4 regions of the Halomonas sp. DP3Y7-2 genome follow, and region 3 is predicted to be linked to each of the others. Evidence: predicted binding sites of a transcription regulator. Region 3 holds the regulator's gene; each other region holds the start of a gene.
The links. Region 3 encodes PhoB, which activates phosphate uptake and scavenging genes when phosphate is short. Its sites were predicted from a motif close to TGTCATANNNNTGTCANA; they were not measured.

Region 1: phbB (acetoacetyl-CoA reductase) is a predicted target of PhoB. The motif match lies at 1,581-1,598, and genes of this name have one in related genera.
Region 2: phnC (phosphonate ABC transporter ATP-binding protein) is a predicted target of PhoB. The motif match lies at 1,267-1,284, and genes of this name have one in related genera.
Region 4: KUV45_RS18350 (PhoX family phosphatase) is a predicted target of PhoB. The motif match lies at 1,017-1,034, and genes of this name have one in related genera.

Annotation. Positions count from the first base shown of each region.
Region 1 is NZ_JAHVKJ010000014.1:179,744-182,830, forward strand. Features, by position in the region: gene KUV45_RS19900 (MalY/PatB family protein) at 1-41, shown strand, start outside; gene KUV45_RS19905 (co-chaperone YbbN) at 147-1,091, opposite strand; tRNA gene KUV45_RS19910 (tRNA-Met) at 1,399-1,475, opposite strand; gene phbB (acetoacetyl-CoA reductase) at 1,869-2,615, shown strand; gene KUV45_RS19920 (DUF349 domain-containing protein) at 2,810-3,087, opposite strand, start outside.
Region 2 is NZ_JAHVKJ010000002.1:132,225-135,311, forward strand. Features, by position in the region: gene phnD (phosphonate ABC transporter substrate-binding protein) at 1-256, opposite strand, end outside; gene phnC (phosphonate ABC transporter ATP-binding protein) at 349-1,203, opposite strand; gene KUV45_RS03870 (hypothetical protein) at 1,679-2,116, shown strand; gene KUV45_RS03875 (hypothetical protein) at 2,121-2,387, opposite strand; gene KUV45_RS03880 (TlpA disulfide reductase family protein) at 2,539-3,087, shown strand, end outside.
Region 3 is NZ_JAHVKJ010000001.1:362,962-366,048, reverse strand. Features, by position in the region: gene phoR (phosphate regulon sensor histidine kinase PhoR) at 1-1,149, opposite strand, end outside; gene phoB (phosphate regulon transcriptional regulator PhoB) at 1,239-1,928, opposite strand; gene ubiA (4-hydroxybenzoate octaprenyltransferase) at 2,040-2,933, opposite strand.
Region 4 is NZ_JAHVKJ010000013.1:58,519-61,605, forward strand. Features, by position in the region: gene KUV45_RS18345 (hypothetical protein) at 131-703, opposite strand; gene KUV45_RS18350 (PhoX family phosphatase) at 1,191-3,087, shown strand, end outside.

The DNA of each region.
Region 1 (3,087 bases), on a different contig from region 3:
GTGAAGCCTTGGCGCGGATGGATCGTGTGCTCGCTGGCTGACCATGTCGGCAGCCGTGCACCCGCTAAATGCCAGCAGGGCCCATCAAGGGCCCTGCTGGTGGTTGCTGGCAGACGCTGCCGGGTGAGGGGGGTGGTATTCAGCCTTCAGTACAGCAGGGCGAACAGCTTGCGCCGGTAGCTGACGGTCAGCGGATGGTCTGCCCCCAGGGCGTCAAACACCCGTAGCAGGGTCTTGCGAGCCAGGTCATCGCCGTATCCACGATCACGCTTCATGACCGTGAGCAGTCCTTCCAAGCCGTTCTCATAGTCACCGTCGGCGACCTGGCGCAGGGCTCTCTGGTAGTGGGCTTCACTGTCATCGCGCCCTTCCAGAGACGCGAGTGTGGCCGCATCGGGGGCTTCCTCGCTGAACTCGATGCTGGCACGAACGCCCCGGGCTTCGGGGCCGTCGCGATCCTCTGGCGCTAGGGCGTCGAGCAGCTGGCGTGCCTCGTCATTGCTGCCCTCTGCGACCAGAACCTTGGCCAGCTGGATACGATAGGCCACGTGGTCAGGATATTGCTCGCTCAGCTCCTGGTAGATGCCGCGCGCCGTCGCGGTATCGCCGGACGCCAGGGCCTGCTCTGCCTGTTCCTCGGGACTTGCGGGGGCATCTTCGGGAGCCGGAAAGTAGCGTGCGAGCCACTCACGGATGTCCTTTTCAGGCAGCGCACCCTGGAAGTGGTCGACCAGGCCGCCCTGGCTGATCAACTTGACGTCGGGCACCGAGCGCACGCCCAGCTGGCCTGCGATGTCCTGGTTGTCGTCGATGTTGAGCTTGGCCAACAGAAAGGTGCCGCGGTACTCGCGCGTCAGCTTTTCCAGCACCGGCATCAGGTTCTTGCAGGGTTCGCACCAGGGGGCCCAGCAGTCGAGGAGGATCGGCACGCGCATGGACAGTTCCAGCACCTGCTGAATATTGCTGCGATCAACGTCGAAGATCAGATCGCTGTCGGCCGGCCCCTGGGTAGCGGCCTCTGCTTGGCCAGCGCTGTGCTGGGCGGGTTCGGTGCTCAACGGCTCGCCGGTGCGCGGGTCGACGATTGGCATGGGGACGCAACCTTGTCTGATAAGTGGATAGAGCTAAGAGATGCGGTCGCTGGTCGCCGACTTCAAGGCCTGTCGCAAGGCCGTTGATGAGCGCTATGCGACTAAAGATGGAGGTCAAATGGGACTTAGTCTTCTGCTAAATAGACCCATGTTTCGCGTGGGGCGGCATAACACTCGCAGCCGAGTGAACGTGCGTGTCGAAGGATGGGGCTGCGCCGGCCCGGTGTCCGATCAGCAAGGCGTCGAGATAGCAGTGGCGAACAAGAAAACGGGGCAATCTCAAGAGATTGCCCCGTTTCATGATGTTTGGTAGCGGGGACCGGATTTGAACCGATGACCTTCGGGTTATGAGCCCGACGAGCTACCAGACTGCTCCACCCCGCATCAACGAGGACGAAGTATACGGATTTTTTGGCCCACGTCAACCCTGTGCGAATTCGCGTGAGATGGCTCGTACCGGTTGAGCGCAGTGGTCCATACTGGGGGGGCTGTCATGGAAATGTCAGTGGCGGACGCTAGCCTGAAGATGACCGTCGGCTTGCCCCGAGGCGTGTGACGTCCACGACGTGTTGCGCGTCATCCGTGACAGGGCTGTCGTCAGGTGTCAGGTTGGTGGCAGGTGGGCGCAACGTGGCAGGAGGCCACGCGCGATGCCTCGACACACTGTGATGAGGATCGTCTCCCGCCGATCCGTCCCAACGTGCTTGCTACAACGTGCTTGTTACAACAAGGTCCGTCGGCAAACGGCGGAAGCATAGACAATCAGGGAGGTCGTCAATGACTCAGCAAAAGCCCGTCGCATGGGTCACCGGTGGCACAGGTGGTATTGGAAGTGCCATCTGTCGCGAACTGGCGGATGCCGGTTATCAGGTGCTGGCCGGTTACAACAACCCCGAGAAGGCCAAGTCCTGGTTGGAGGCTCAGAAGTCTGATGGTTACGACAATATCGATGTTGCCGGTATTGATCTGACCGATTTCGAGGCGTGCCAGAACGGTGTAAAGAAGATCGAGGAGCAGTATGGTCCGATCGCGGTGCTGGTGAACTGCGCTGGCATCACCAAGGACGGCACCATGAAGAAGATGTCGCCCGATCAGTGGAACCTGGTCATCGACACCAATCTGAATAGCGTCTTCAACACCTGCCGTAGCGTCATCGAGAGCATGCTCGAGCAGAATTACGGCCGCATCATCAATATTTCGTCCATCAATGGGCGCAAGGGGCAGTTTGGACAGGTCAACTACTCCGCCGCCAAGGCGGGTATGCACGGTCTGACCATGGCGCTGGCCCAGGAAACCGCCACCAAGGGGATTACCGTCAACACCGTCTCTCCTGGCTATATCGCCACCGACATGATCATGAAGATTCCGGAGAAGGTGCGTGAGGCGATTCGCGAGACGATCCCGATGAAGCGCTACGGCACGCCGGAAGAGATCGGGCGCCTGGTCAGCTTCCTCGCCAGCAAGGACAACGGCTTTATCACGGGTGCCAACATCGACATCAATGGTGGCCAGTTCATGGGCTGAACCCTCTCGTGTCGGAGCCTGGCAGGCTCCGACGTCATTTGGGCGGTCGGCCATGTCGTCGACGACAACCCGCGAACGCCAATGACAGAGCGGCAACAAGAGAAAAGCGAGGCGCAAGCCTCGCTTTCCTGTTGCTGGGCGCTGGAGGGGGGGCTGCGACGTCGCCTTGTCTCCCCGAACTTACCGCAGCGCTATCACGGCGGCGGCAGCTGGCGCAGCCCATCAAGCAGCGCGTCCAACTCCTGAACCTCCTTGTCCCACAGCTGGCGGGATACCGGCCCGGTGGCCAGCAACCCACACAGTACCGACAACAGTTCTTCCTCCCGTGCGGGCATCTGGCCAAGACTGTCGTTGAGACGGTCTACCTGGATGGCCAGGCGCAGGGGTTCGTCATGCTGGCCGATAGGTTGGCCCGCCAACAGCGCCAGGTGAACGCGCAACCGCGCCAGCCGCTCGGCGACGCTGTCCAGAG
Region 2 (3,087 bases), on a different contig from region 3:
CCAGGTCAATCTGGCCAAATCGCATGGCCTGGATCACCGCAGCGTAGTCAGTGGCGAAGAACGGCTCGACCTCCATCCCTACCTGCTCGGACATGTCCTCGAGGAAGGGGTCCCACAGCGGTGCCAGGTTCTGGCTCGCTTCGGTGGAGATAATGCCGAACTTGAGGGTATCGGCGGCCGCCAGCTGAGTGACGGCAGCAAGACCAAGACCTGCCATCAGCGGCAGCGACAGGCGGCGAACATTAGCAAAAAGCATGGGTATCTCCTGGGGGGGTGCAGGGGGTGTTCTAGATGAGAGGTGATGCAGTCGTTGTCGGTATCACGTTGGATTGCCGTCAGCCGTCCGAACTAGACATGCGCCGCCACCGCGGGCTGGGCATGGGCCGGCTCTCGGGTCGGCGATGGCAGGTCGGGCTGGGCGCCGGAACGAAGCTCATCGAGCCCGGCGTTTTCGTACAGGGTGCTGAGGCGCGCATCGGTCAGCTCAGTGGTCTTGCCGTCGAAATACAGCCGACCATCCTTGAGCGCGATGGCGCGATGACAGTAACGCCGGGCGATGTCGACTTGATGCAGGGTGATGACGACAGTACGACCGTCCTCGGCATGAATTCGCTGAAGAATCTCCATCACTTCACGGGCACTTCGCGGATCCAGCGATGCAATGGGCTCGTCGGCGAGAATCACGTCGGCGTCCTGCATCAATACCCGCGCGATCGCCACGCGCTGCTGCTGGCCACCGGAGAGCGTATTGGCGCGCTGATAGGCCATGCCCTCCAGGCCGACCCGGGCGAGGCACTCAAGCGCCCGCTGCTTCTCTTCCTGACTGAAGCGCCCGCTGAGCGCGCGCAGGCGAGGCATGCGCCCCAGCTGCCCGATCAGCACATTGGTCAGCACACTCAGGCGATTGACCAGGTTGAACTGCTGGAAGATGTAGCCAACACGGCAGCGCTGGCCACGACTGGCACGCTTGATCCGGCCACTGGCCTGTACCTCACGGCCCAGCAGGCTCACCCGACCGCCGGTATGTCGGTTACAGCAGGTCAATCCGACCAGGTGGCGCATCAATGTCGACTTGCCGGAACCGGAGGGACCGATCAGGGCAACGATGTCGCCTGGGGTGATCTCGAAACTGACGTCCTCGAGCACTTGGCGATGGCCGAACGTCTTGTTGAGTCGCTCGACGACGATGGTGGGGATGGACATGATGCCTCTCCTCTTGGAATGGCATCAGTCTGCAGGCGGCAGGTTAAGGCATGTTGTCTAGACAATGTCATTGATGTGACAAATTCACCCGGACGCATCGACGTCAGCCCAGGCCTTTTCAGACAATTATTTTAAAAAACAGGACATTAAATATTGGCGTCACTGTGCTGTAACGCAAATGCCACCGCACAGCCATATTCCGCTCGAGCGCTGTCCGTGTTCGCTTGAGGCGACGACTCACGGCGGTGCAGCGATGAGCTGGCGTGCTGTTCAGGCGATCGGATACCCGCCGAAGGTGGCCTGACAGGAGCAAGGGATACCCGGGATAGCGCCAGGCCATGGGCATGATTGGCAGGTTCAAAGGGAAAGTTCTGGCAACCGCGACCAGACTGACAGACAGCGCACCTAAGAGAGGCAGCGTCCCTGTGAAAGGTAACGTCCCTGTAAAAGGTAACGTCCCTATGCGAGACAGCCTATGCAGCATCTGAGCCTGGAACCCAGCGCGCTGGAAGTCACCGACCTGGCCACCATGCATCGTTTCTTCGAACAGGTGCTGGAACTGCGGCCATTGGTGGTGAGCGCCACAGGCGTCACTCTGGAGCTAGGCGGTGGGGACACGACTCACGTGCTGATGCTACTTGCCAGCACGACGCCGACCCCACCGCGCACCATTAATCTGGAGGTCAGTGCAGCGGACTTTCCCAGGCTGCGCCAGCGCCTGGAGCAATGCGGAGACGCCTGCGGGTGGGTGAGAAGCTGGGATGCGCCCGACAGCGCCTCGCCCCAATGCGCCTTCCGAGTCGTGCTGTGCCGGCTTCCGGAAGGCCATTGGCTGAGGCTGACCGCCATCGACCCCAGCGCGTGCCGGCATGTCACCTTAGCCCGCACCCAGCGCGATACTCCGTGCCGGTGATCCGTCAGTCGAAACCCTCATCCAGCGCCTCATCATCGTCCTGCAACAGGCGTTTGCGGCGCTCATCACGCTGCTTCTGCACCCGATTGTTGCGATAGCGTCGCGCCACGGCCACAGCCAGCGCCACAACCAGCATGAGCAGCAACGTCAGGCCTTGCCACGGCCGCGGTGACTCCAGGGTCGAGCCGAGCACGAAGATCATGATGAAACCCAGCGCCTGACTACTGATGGCCAGCGCGCGCAGAGGGTCGAAGGTCTTGGGTGAGGGCATCACGCATCCTGATAAATGAGGGACTGGCGGCCTGACGCAAGATGACAGCGCCCGACGAGCGCAGTAGCCTTGCCGAATCGGGTTCGCCCAGTGTACCTGCTCGCTATCGACTTTTCGTGCCCTCGCGTTGATCAACGGAGCCTTCCCCGCCATGGATGCCATCGCCATTGGTCCGGTGCTAGTGAGCCTGCCCCGGCTCTACGCACTCGCCATCACCCTGCTGCTGCTCGCGGCCAGCGCCTTTCTGCTGGGGCTTCCACGCCGCCGTCATGGTCGCTGGTTCAACGGCCTGATGCTGGCCTGGTTGTTCGGTGCTCGTCTCGGCCATGTGGTGATGCACTGGGAGGCGTATCGGGACGACTGGCTCGATATCGTGAGCCTGTGGCTGCCTGGGTATAGTGCCGTGTGGGGGCTGGCTGCCGCGGCCCTCTGGACCCTGTGGGCGCTGCGTGATCGCATGGCCGCTCTGCTGGGCGCCCAAGGCCTGACCCTGCTGGCGACACTTGGCTGGCTGGCGCTGGTCAGCTGGGCCCCGCTGTCCGCCAGCCCTGCTCCGCAGCAGGTGCCAGAGCTGACCCTGGAAGATGTCGACGGAGCGCCTATCGCCTTGCGTACGCTGACGGGCGACGCTGCCGGCAAGCCCATGATCATCAACCTATGGGCGACCTGGTGCCCCCCATGCCGGCGGGAGATGCCGCTG
Region 3 (3,087 bases):
CGTGCTGCGTCCCTTGTCTACCCGATAGAAGCGCTCGGTGAGGCGCGGAAGGTGCATCGGGTCGATGCCGTCGCCGTCGTCCTCCACCTCAAGACAGGCGCCATCACCGTAGGCCCGCCAGCGTAGCTGGATACGTGCGCCATCGCCGGCATAGCGCACGGCATTGAAGGCCAGGTTGGAAATGGCACTGTGAATTTCCTTCTCACTGCCCTTGAGCCCACGCGGATCGTCGATGGACACCTCGATCTGCTGGCGCCCACCAGACAGCGCCTGTGCATCTCGCTTGACGGTCTGCAACAGAGTGGTGGGGTCGAGCCGCGTGTGGTCATCGCCGCCCTGATCGTTTTCCAGTCGCGACAGCAGCAGCAGATCATTGACCAGGTTCTGCATCCGACGGGTCTGGTTCTGCATCTGCGCCACCCCCTTGCCGAGCCGTTCGGGCAGCATGTCGGCCATGTCGCCGTAGGTCTCGAGATAGCCGGTCAGTACCGTCAGTGGCGTGCGCAGCTCATGGGAGACGTTGGCCACAAAGTCTCGGCGCATCTGTTCCAGGCGATGCAGGCGTGTGATATCGCGCGCCATGACCAGGCGTTCATCGTCACCGTACAGGGTGATCTGGAACTGCAGGATCATGTTCTCGTCGATGGGCGATGGCAGGCTCAGCGGCTCACGATAGTCCCGCTCGTTGAAATAGCCGACGAAGCGCGGATCACGCAGCAGGTTGGTGATATGTTGACCACGGTCCAGCGCCGGCTTCAGGCCTAGCATGCGCTCGGCAGAGCTGTTCCACCATTCGAGATCGCCATGGCGATCCAGCATGACCACACTGTCGCGCATCGCTTCAGAGGACTCCTGGATACGCTGAAGCGTTGAGCGCAGGCGTCGTTGGGTAATGCGCTGGCCCTTCTGGTAGCGATAGAGTCGATCAAACAGCTCGCCCCACAGACCGCTGGCGGTAGGAGGTTCCTGCTGGGGACGATGGGTCAGCCAGTCGTGCATGGCGTGCAGGTTGCGCAGATGATAGGCGAGACCAAGCGTCAGGCCCGCTCCGACGCCGACACTCGTCAAGGAAAAGGGCCAGCCCAGCAGGGCGCCGATGCCGACCAGCAGGGTCAAGCGCCAGACTTCTCGTCTCCACAGTCGACCCACGTCAGCTCCTGGCTCCGTTCACCTATGTCCTCCTGTCTGCCGCCAGCCGTACAGGCGCTATCAAGCCTGCGTGGAAGGGAGGCAAGACGTCACATCTTGGCCGAAAAACGGTAGCCGGTGCCGCGCACGGTCTGGATCAGCTGCTGATGTGGCTCGCCAAGGGCCTTTCGCAGGCGGCGAATGTGCACGTCGACGGTGCGTTCCTCGACGTAGACGTTGCCACCCCAGACCTGATCAAGCAACTGGCCGCGGGTGTAGGCGCGTTCCTGGTGGGTCATGAAAAACTGCAGCAGGCGGTATTCGGTGGGCCCCATGTCGAGCGACTTGCCGTCGACGCTGACGCGGTGGCTGACAGGATCGAGCTTGAGCCCGTCGACTTCCACCGGGTCTTCAACGCCGCGGGGAGTGGCACGACGCAGCACCGCTTTTAGACGGGCGACCAGTTCCCGGGGAGAGAACGGCTTGGTGATGTAGTCGTCTGCACCTGCTTCAAGCCCCTGAATCTTGTTGTCCTCCTCACCCTTGGCGGTGAGCAGGATGATCGGCAGCTCGGCGGTGGTTTCTTCCCGCTTGAGGCGGCGTGCCAGCTCGATGCCACTGGTTCCGGGCATCATCCAGTCCAGCAGCAGCAGGTCTGGCTGATCGTCCACGATAATCGCGTGAGCCGCCTGGGCATTGTCGGCCTCGAGGACCCGGTAGTCGGCCATTTCCAGAGCCACCGCGATCATTTCGCGGATGGGCGCTTCGTCGTCGACGATCAATACGGTCTTGGCTGTCATCCCGGGCCTCTTGTTCAGGGTCTTCCTATCAACGGTGACAGATGACACCACGTCAATGTGACATTTAGATGACATTGGCCGACCTGTCGAGCCCTCGTCAGCTCGACAGGGTCATCCCAGGTCGGGATAGAGACTCAGCGCCAGGCCGGCAAACAGCAGCAGGCCCGACCAGTGATTGTTGAGAAAGGCCTGGAAGCAGCGATCGCGATCACGCTCCTTGATGAGTTTCTGCTGGTGGATAAAGGTAGCCGCCATGGCCAGCCATCCCAGCCAATAGAAACCGCCGATATTCAGTAGAGCGCCCGCCCAGGCCAGCAGGCCCAGCGTTGCCAGCTGCAGCAGCGCGATGATGCGAGTGTCCCAGCGACCAAACAGCACTGCGGTCGACTTGATGCCGATCTTGAGATCATCGTCACGGTCCACCATGGCGTATTCGGTGTCATAAGCCACCGTCCACAGTACATTGGCGGTGAACAGGATCCAGCCGACCGTGGGTACCTCGCCCAGCACGGCACCGAATGCCATGGGAATCGCCCAGGAAAAGGCCGCCCCCAGCACCACCTGGGGAAAGTGGGTGTAGCGCTTCATGAAGGGATAGCTGGCGGCCAGCACGGCGCCGATCAGCGACAGCCATACGGTAAAGCCGTTGGTCAGCCAGACCAGCACGAAGGCCGCTGTCAGCAGACCGACGAACAGGACCTTGGCTTCCTGCTCGCTGATACGCCCAGTCGCCAGAGGGCGGTGTTTGGTACGTTTGACGTGACCGTCGAAATGGCGGTCCGCATAGTCGTTGACGACACAGCCTGCTGCTCGCATCAGGTAGACGCCAGCGACAAAGATCAGCAGCGTGTCGCGGGCGGGAATGCCGTCCGCCGCTACCCACAGCGCCCACAGTGTTGGCCACATCAGCAGCCAGGTGCCGATGGGGCGATCCAGACGCATCAGCGCCAGGAAGTCGGGAATTCGGGCGAGGCGTCCGGGGGGACGCAGCAGGGAGCGGTCCATCGTGGTCTCTCGAGGGCTAGTGGAAAGTCGCTGTCACAGGCATCGTGGCGGGCACGCTTCTGTCGTGTCCGCATCCGCTGGTGTGGCGTTGAGCGTCGAAACAAGACGAGACAGTTCATCCATGGGTGTCGCCGGGAGCGACCATTTACTGCCA
Region 4 (3,087 bases), on a different contig from region 3:
GAAAAAAGACTCGGGGGCAGGCCTTGAGGCGGGCATGGACACTCCATTGTCGTGATGAGCTTGAGCATTATGCCGTTCTCGCCACCTGGAGAACACTTGGCGTCACCCATGCCGCTTTCATCGACTTGTTCTATGCCGTTTCAGGCGTCGCCTGAGAGAGCTCCCCTGGATCCTGCATATCTTCTGGCACTCGTGGCAGGTCGACGGGTAGATGGCGGGCGAAGAATGCCAGACAGTCGAGACTGCTGGAGGCGTCGGGAGCGAGCGGGCAGTTCCATGGGGAATCGCGCAACTCATCGGGCAACTGTTGGCTGAGCTGCTCCAGCTCCTGGCTCTTTGGCCAGCTGAGCCAACGCTCCCTCTCCAGGGCCTGGGGTTGACGCCACTTGAGCATCCAGTCGTCGCCCCAGGGCAGTACCGCCAGATGTCCGGGGTCTGGCAACGGCAGCCCCTGGAAGGCGCTGGACCACCAGGCGGGGTGGAGCTGCTGGCGGTGAAGCCGGTTCAAGCACTGGGCCAGCAGTCCCCGCTGGATCACCATCACATCCAGGTGCTGGTGGTCCTGATTGAGCACATGCACCGCCAGGCTCTGTCGATTCACGCACAGCTCTTTCGCGATCAGCGTGTCGAGTGACGCTTGCGGGTCACTATGGCCCAGCACTCCCCGCTCTAGTGCCACCAGAGCGATAGTGTGGGGTGGCATGACCAGCACGCAGGGTAGGGCAGGATCCAGTTGACCAAGGAGATCCAGCCGGGAGTGGCTCCCCCCTCGTTGCTGCCTTTGATCGGTGCAATGTACCCAGTGCCAGCAAGGTTCTGGGTCCTCATCGCTAGAGGGTGCCTTTTGCGGCATGAGCAGAATGCGCTGATGTCGGTGTCCCAGATGCCACATGGTTCTGGTCCTGTCGAGAGCAAGCGTTGGATCACTCTGTCGTCACGTAAGCTTAGTTTCTTTCACTAATTGTTACTCTTTTAACATTTCAGTTACCTCTTATGCTTTGTCCGGCGTACCGCATCGTCACATCCCTGTCATCTAGACATCCTAGGGTGTCGCGAGGACCGACATCGCCGAGATAGCGCACCCAACAGCGCAGATCGGCGCGAGTGACTGCCCGCCACCGGCCCGCAGCCGGCAACGACATCCCGTCTGCCGACGTTCCACACGTCGACGGCCAAGAGAGGACTGCGCAATGAGCAAGGAAATCGAAGATCACCGCCTGTTGAACCCCAGCAGCAATGAGCCCTTTTCTTCAATACTCGATCGTCGCCTGTCGCGCCGCGCTGTGATGAAGGGCGGCATGGGCATGGCAGCCATGTCCATGCTGGGGGGCTTCGGGCTGACCGCTATCGCCGATCAGCATGGGTCAGGCATGTCCAAGACGCCGCTGGCACTGGCCTTCGACGCGGTCAAAGGGTCGCGCACGGATGCGGTAGTGGTGCCTGCGGGGTATACCGCCCAGGTACTGGTGCCCTGGGGCACGCCGCTCGATGACAGCGCCCCCCAATGGCGCGACGACCTGGCCATGACGCCAGAGGGACAGGCGGCCAGCGTCGGCATGCACCACGACGGCATGCACCCCTTCGCTTTGGATGATGCCAGCGGCTCTGAGCGCTTCCTGCTGGTGATGAACAACGAGTACATCGATGAAAATGCCCTGTGGGCGCCCCAGGGTGGTCCCACCAACATGGCGGAGGGCAAGCGTCCTGCCGATGAAGTCCGAACGGAAATCAATGCCCACGGGGTCACGGTCGTAGAGGTGCAGAAGGGCGCCAACGGACACTGGAGTCACGTCAAGGGATCCCGTTACAACCGTCGCTATACCAGTGCCACGCCGATGCACCTGTCTGGCCCGGTGGCCGGCAGTGACTACGTGAAGACCCGGTTCTCTCCGGGGGGAACCCAGGCGCGGGGCACCAACAATAACTGTGCCAATGGGTATACCCCCTGGGGAACCTATCTGACCTGCGAAGAAAACTGGCCGGATTATTTCGTCAAGGACGAAGGGCGGACGCGGGACGACGATCGTCTTGGCATCGCCACCGGGCGCGGTCGCTATGGCTGGGAAACCGCAGCGGGCGACGCCAGCGAACGTGATGACGAGTTTACCCGGCTGATCGGCAACCCCGGCGATGGCGATGCCACCGGCGACTATCGCAACGAGGCGCGTCAGTTCGGCTATATCGTTGAGATCGACCCGTACACCGGCAAGCAAGCGGTGAAGCGCACGGCGTTGGGGCGTTTCCGCCACGAGGGGTGCTGGCCGGGCAAGTTGGAGGCTGGCCAGCCGGTCGTGTTCTACTCTGGCCACGACTCCCGCAACGAGTACATCTACAAGTTCGTGTCCAGGGCGGTCTGGGACCCGGCGGATGCCATCGCGCCCGGCGCCGAGGCCGACCGCCTGGCGCTAGGCAGCAAGTACATGGATGAGGGCACGCTGTACGTGGCTCGCTTCAATGCCGATGGCAGTGGCCAGTGGTTGCCGCTGACGCCGCAAGCCACCACCCAGGATGGTCGACCCCTGGCCGAGGCCCTGGAGCTCGGTGCCGACGATCTGGCAGGGGTGATCATCCATACCTGCGATGCCGCTGACCTGATGGGGGCAACGCCGATGGATCGCCCGGAGTGGGGCGCGGTGGATCCTTCCACCGGTGAGGTCTACATGACCCTTACCAACAACTCCAAGCGTACCGAGGAAGGCACCGAGGCGACACTGACCGGCGATGGCGACAGCATCGAGGCGTTGGGGAATGGCTATGCCACCGCTCCGGTCAATGCCGCCAACCCGAGGGCCAACAATGAGGCGGGGCAGATCATCCGCTGGCGTGAGGGGGCAGATGCCAGTGCTTTCGAATGGGAGGTCTTTGTCTTCGGTGCCGCCGCCAGCGATGCCGATAACCTGTCGGGCCTGACCGCCGACAACGAGTTCGCCAGTCCCGACGGTCTTTACTTCGACGAGCGCGGCGACGGCCAGGGTATCCTGTGGATTCAGACCGACAATGGCTATGAGGGAGTTGCCGAAAGTACCAATGACCAGGTTCTGGCGGTGGTGCCGGCAGGGCTGGAGCGTGCCGATGGTGCGGCTGCGG